DNA from 2 places in the Salinicoccus sp. ID82-1 genome. Region 1 is predicted to be linked to the other one. Evidence: predicted binding sites of a transcription regulator. Region 1 holds the regulator's gene; the other holds the start of a gene.

Region 1 (3,164 bases):
GGTACTTCTTGAAGCAGCGAACATGCTGCCGAATGAAAAGGTGCAGATCGTCAATAATAATAATGGTGAACGTCTTGAAACATATATCATCGAAGGCGCAAGAGGCTCCGGGGAAATCTGTCTGAATGGTGCTGCTGCGAGAAGAGTGCAGGTCGGTGATGTCATCATCATCATCAGCTACGTGCAGCTGGATGAGGCGGAGCTCGCAGTTCATGAACCGAATGTGGTGCTTGTCGATGCACACAACAATATCGTCGAGCCTCAGTACTTTGAAAAAAGACAAACCGAATATACACATCAGGGAAGTAATTAGACATCTGTTTAATTACTTTTTTTGAACTTTTCAAGAAGGGGGTGGATGCATGTTCGGAAAACTTTTCTTTATCATCTTCATATATGCCGTCTCTACGTTTCTTGCACCTGTGGTGCAGTCCTATGACTTCGAGGAGGGGCTCAACCGCAGCTATCTGAATGGCTGGCTAGAGGAACACGTCTATCCGACCTATGATATGAGCGAAATCCATGAAGTGAACAGTGAACAGACCCAGGAAGTCGAAATCAATCTGGAAACCCAATATGCAGTGGAGGACCAGGAAGTGCTCGGAAGCGAGTATACAGGGGATTTTGTAGTTGAGAATGACTACGGCATGTTCAGGATGGTGCTGGTCAATGAAGGACAGGTGAGTGGTGCCTACACGAACAGCGACGATGTCTCGATCGATACGATCAACATCGAAGGCATGGATCGCGAGAGTGTCAGAAGCATATACGGGGAACCGGTCGATTCGATCAAGAAAGGATGGAAGCGGCTCAGAGTGACCAACGAGGAGTATGAGGTGTATGACCTGAAGGACAGGTATGTCTACTTCTTCTACGATCTACATGATGGGGAGAAGGTCAACGGTGTGCTGATGCTTTTGAAGGACGAGGTCCGGGCAGCCGATTCACTGTACAATCACCCTGCAGCAGAAGACAACTCAAGGATGAACCATCTTCTTGTCAATGCCACAAGATACGAGTATGGCTTCGATCCGCTTGAAGAGGACGAGCAGGCATCCGATGCAGCACTCGGCCACAGCAAGGACATGGCGGAACGGGATTATTTCAATCATGACTCGCCGGATGGGGAGACACTGAAAGACCGCATAGAAGAAGCGGACGTATCATATCGCATGGCGGGAGAGAATATAGCCATGGGGCATACATCGACCATCTTTTCGCATCACAGCCTGATGAATTCGATGGACCACCGCGTCAATACGCTGAAGCCCGAATTCACCCATATTGGTACAGGCACAGCCTATAATGCAGATGACATCCCATATTATACTGAAAACTATATATACAGATGACACCCGCGTTACGGGGTAATAGTACCCCATTATCTGCGTTTCAAAGTTCTGGCAAGGGGAATCTATAAGTAGACACCACGGGTTGTCCGGAAACAGTCATCACCTTTCCTACTACCCATCCTGATAGACCGATAGAACGAGGGGATGCAGTTGAACACTAAAGCGCAGGAAAATAAAACAAAAGATTCTACAGATATTCTGGAACAGGTAAAAATAATACTTGGTAGATAAATAATCATCAGCAATGAAACAGATTACAGGATGGAACTAGGAAAGATATAATAAAAAGGGCGCCTCTGGCGCCCTTTTAGTATGTTCAATTCTTTTTAGAAGGAGCGGAACAGTCCGACAACCTTGCCGAGTACAGTGACGCTATCCACTATGATCGGTTCCATTGATGCATTTTCAGGCTGAAGCCTGTAGTACCCGCTTTCTTTGTAGAAGCGTTTGACTGTCGCTTCGTCCTCTTCCGTCATCGCAACAATGATGTCACCATTGTGGGCGATGTTCTGCTTGCGCACGATGACACGGTCGCCATCATGGATGCCGGCTTCGATCATGCTGTCCCCGACAACATTGAGCAGGAAGATTTCACTATTGTGATTCGCGGTAAAATGTTCGGGCAGCGGGAAATACTCATCGATATTCTCAACGGCAGTGATCGGCAGACCTGCTGTAACCTTACCGAGTACCGGAACGTGGATGACCGGGCTGTACTGGTCATTTTCCTCAGTGATGATTTCAATTGCTCTCGGTTTGGTCGGATCCCGCTTTATATAACCCTTCTCCTGCAGTTTCGCAAGATGTCCGTGAACCGTAGAACTGGACTGCAGTCCGACTGCATTTCCAATTTCCCTTACACTTGGCGGATACCCTTTTTCGTGAACGGTAGACTTTATAAATTGATATATCTGCTTTTGTCTATCTGTTAGCGCCTTCATATATATACCTCCGACTCATTATATATATGATTCTATCATAATAATCAGTATGTTACAAACGTTTGTTCGTAATTCTATTGACCCGGAACAGATGTTCTGATACCATGATAGTACAAACATATGTTCCGGAGGGGATTTTATGACAATCAAAGAATTCAAGCTATTAGGTGCGATATTTGCATTTGCGCTGGTTGCCGGTCTTATTTTCATGTTCGACTCCCATAAGATAGAGAACACACATTCCAATATTGTTTATATAGACGAGTTTGAAGTGATTACGGAAGAAACACCAATGATGGCCAAAGAGGAAACGGATGTTCCGGAGGAGCAATATGCGGAACGCACACATATCGATCATATGATGGAGATGATCGGACTGATAGAATGACTGCCAAGTATGAGAATGGTCTCATACTTTTTTTTGTGTTAAATTATAAGGGAGTGGACAGGAGGTTTCAGCATGCTTGAAAAAGAAAAACTGCAGCGTATCAATGCGCTGGCTGCCAAAAAGAAAGCAGGCAGCATCAAAAAGGACGAACTGGAAGAATTGAAAGGCCTGAGGGAAGAATACTTGAAAAACTTCCGGTCATCTTTCAGAAAACAGGTCGAAAACACGAAAGTGGTCGACCCTGAAGGCAACGATGTAACACCTGAAAAGCTCAAACGTATTCAAGAAGAGAAAAAAACCAGAGACTAAAGGAGCATTTGAAATGACATTTGATAAAACGGATCAGCTTGCAATCAATACAATCAGAACACTTTCAATCGATGCGATCGAGAAAGCAAACTCCGGACACCCGGGACTCCCTATGGGTGCCGCACCAATGGCCTACACACTGTGGACCCGTCATTTGAATTTCAACCCGAACTC
Region 2 (3,164 bases), 360 kb from region 1:
ATGTCGAGAAGGACATGTCTGCAAAGATCGATACGGAGCTGAAGCAGGGAGAGCAGCAGCTTGGTGGTCAGGACCTTCTGGCCTATGCCCGCTTCCGTCATGACGCAGAAGGCGACTTCGGCCGTGTCAGACGCCAGCAGCAGGTGATCAATGCACTGAAGGATGAGGCCCTCAGTGTTGGCAACATTTTCAAACTGCCCAAAATTGCAGGAACGGCCATGGGACACGTCAATACCAGCATGAGCAATGGGGAGATGTACAGGATGATGGCGTCATTCCTCGTAAGAAGTGACAAGAACATCGAGACCCTCACGCTGCCGGTGGAGAATACCTACCAGTTCGTTGATATTCCGCACGCTGGAAATGTCATCGATCTTGACTTCGAGACCAACAGCCAGTATCTCCATGATTTCCTCGAAGGAAATGTAGAGGACGCAGAGGCGCTTGAACCGAGTGCAGAAGACCCGGCTGGCGAATAAAAAAAGGATGGCGTAATCGCCATCCTTTTTATTATGCATCCTGTCCTGGTTTCTGATCCATTTCATTCTGCGTTTCCGGCCATGTCCTTTTGCCGTCATTCAATTCGAATTCCATGTTCACATCCGTGACGTGCTTCTGTTCCATGATGATTTTTTCTATTTCGTTGCGGATGTCATTTACTTCCCTTGAAGTGAGGTCCGGATCGATTTCTGCGACCACTTCGACGTGGAGGTTGTCCCCTTCCTTCAGAACAAACAGTTTTCTGATATCCTCTATCGCGTCGTGGCGGAGCACAATCTGTGAAATGCGCTCCTCCATGTGCGGGTCGTGTTCACCGAGTACACCGGCTGCATTTTCCATGAATACCCTGTATACGATATAGAACATCATCAGACCGATGATGACGGATGCAATCCCTTCACTCGGTGCAAACCCTGTGAAACGGGCGATCAGTATGGCAATGATTGCGAGGAGGGCGCCGGCTGTTGCGACGGTGTCCTCCATGAATACGAGCTTTGTCGCCGGCTTGGCCCGGCTCAGGTGCACGAAGCTTGAAGTCAGCGGCTTCAGTCCTCCATATGGCTGTCCCGCCTGCTCGAGAACCTCCTTGCCTGCCTTGTACAGTACAAAACTTTCAAGAATTGCGGCAATTGCAAGGACACCGATATTGATCAGCAGCATCGTGGTATCCGTTTCGGTCGGAAGCGGCTCTACAATATGATGTATGCCTTCGCGTATGGTTTCATATGATAATATCGCAACGACAATGATGGCGAACAGACAGACAAGATTTACAAGTCGCCCGAAGCCGAATGGGAATCTTTCTGTCGGTGCTTTCTTCGACAGGCTTGAACCGATGTATACAAAAAGCTGGTTGATGGCATCCCCGAGGGAGTGCATCATTTCTGCAAACATTGCAACATTGGCAGTAAAGATGAATGCGACTCCTTTAAGGCCTGCAATGATGAAGTTGACAATGGATGCAATGAGCGATGATTTGCTGCCCTGCTTGAGCAGATTGAAAATATCTTTCAATATGGTTTCCTCCTTTTGAAATTGTATAATATACCATACCCCGTCTTTCCCTGATTATCTGCGATTAATCATCATTTATGTTTCGGGGTTGTATTTTTGTGATATGATGATTATACGGGATTACGAACATATGTTCCGTATGGAGGGATTCCATGTATAATTATCATATCTGTCCGCACCGGCATGTCTTCTGTGTCGACCAGAAAAGCTTTTTTGCCAGTGTCTCCTGCATATTGAAGGGGCTCGATCCCATGACGACCAAGCTGGCAGTTGTCGCAGATACGAAAAACCTCGGCTCTGTAGTCCTTGCGGCGACGCCCGAACTCAAGAAGATCGGCATCAGAACGGGGTCCAGACTGTTTGAAATACCAAGTCGAAACGACATCTACATCATCAACCCGTCCATGAAGACATACCTCGACTATTCTGCGAGAATTACCGAGATTGCGCTGAAATATGTGGCGCCCGAGGATTTCCACCAGTATTCGGTGGATGAGTTCTTCATGGATGTGACCGGAAGTTATCATATCTATGAAGAGACGCCGTATGCACTTGCTGAAAGAATCCGGGCTGAAGTCTATCGGGAGACCCGGATCGACTGTGCCATCGGCATCGGTGAAAATATTCTGCTCAGCAAGCTGTCCCTGGACATCGAGGCGAAGAAGACGGTGGGTGGCATTGCGGAATGGCGGTATGAAGATGTCCCTGAGAAGCTGTGGAAAATCAAACCGCTGAGGAATTTCTGGGGCATAAACAGGAGAAGTGAGATCAAACTGAATGAACGGGGCATATTCTCGATCGGGGATCTGGCAAAGTATTCTCCGGTGCATCTGAAGCGGGACTTCGGCATCATCGGTGTCGACTGGCATCTTCATGCCAATGGCATCGACTTCAGCACCATCCGGGAGAAGCATGTGGTGCATTCCCCGTCGATTGTAAAGAGCCAGATACTGATGCGGGACTATCGATTCGACGAGACCTATGTCGTCCTGCTCGAGCATGTGGATGAAGTCACCCACCGGCTCAGAATATCAGGCAGAATGGCAAGGACTGTACAGTTTGCCGTCGGGACGGCGGAAGGGAAGATCTACCGCAAGCAGTTCACCATCCGCGAGGGTACGAACGACAGCAATGCCATCATGAAGCGGGTATGGGAATTGCTCAGTGGAATAGCGGATCCATATGCCATGTACCGGACGCTCAGCATTTCACTGACGAATTTCATCCCTGATCACGTCCGGCAGATTTCACTTTTTGAGGATGTGGAGGCTGCAGAACGCAGGGACCGGCTGATGAAGACTGTGGACCGCCTCAAAGTGAAGTATGGCCAGCTCTCTGTCATGCGTGCGCTCAGCTGTACGGAACCGTCGACACTCAAACTGCGGGAAGGGCTGATCGCCGGACATAAAAGATAGGACAGCCGAGGCTGTCCTATAGGGCAAGTGCATACATGAAGAGGAGTCCGTTCAGGATGCCGATGACGAGGGAGAGCATGGTACCGACAAGGACATACTCGCTCTCCTTATGACCTTCATCATCACTGGCGCTCGGGAACCTCAATATGGATTTCGCTGCAATGATCAGCCCCATTGCCGTATACTGGTCGAACAGCACGAATATGATGATCAGAAAGCGTTCGCTGTACCCGA

What was found. The regulator LexA, encoded in region 1, represses DNA repair genes until DNA is damaged. The targets are predictions, from matches to a motif close to CGAACATATGTTCG.
Region 2: the regulator LexA is predicted to act here: its motif matches at 1,639-1,652, upstream of J4760_RS03785 (Y-family DNA polymerase).

The regions. Positions count from the first base shown of each region.
Region 1 covers NZ_JAGFLY010000001.1:361,958-365,121, forward strand. Annotated here, with positions in the region: gene panD (aspartate 1-decarboxylase) at 1-313, shown strand, start outside; gene J4760_RS01785 (CAP domain-containing protein) at 363-1,352, shown strand; gene lexA (transcriptional repressor LexA) at 1,679-2,293, opposite strand; gene J4760_RS01795 (hypothetical protein) at 2,433-2,681, shown strand; gene J4760_RS01800 (DUF896 domain-containing protein) at 2,754-2,990, shown strand; gene tkt (transketolase) at 3,004-3,164, shown strand, end outside.
Region 2 covers NZ_JAGFLY010000001.1:726,416-729,579, reverse strand. Annotated here, with positions in the region: gene J4760_RS03795 (LCP family protein) at 1-479, shown strand, start outside; gene J4760_RS03790 (cation diffusion facilitator family transporter) at 511-1,515, opposite strand; gene J4760_RS03785 (Y-family DNA polymerase) at 1,668-2,930, shown strand; gene J4760_RS03780 (hypothetical protein) at 2,947-3,164, opposite strand, start outside.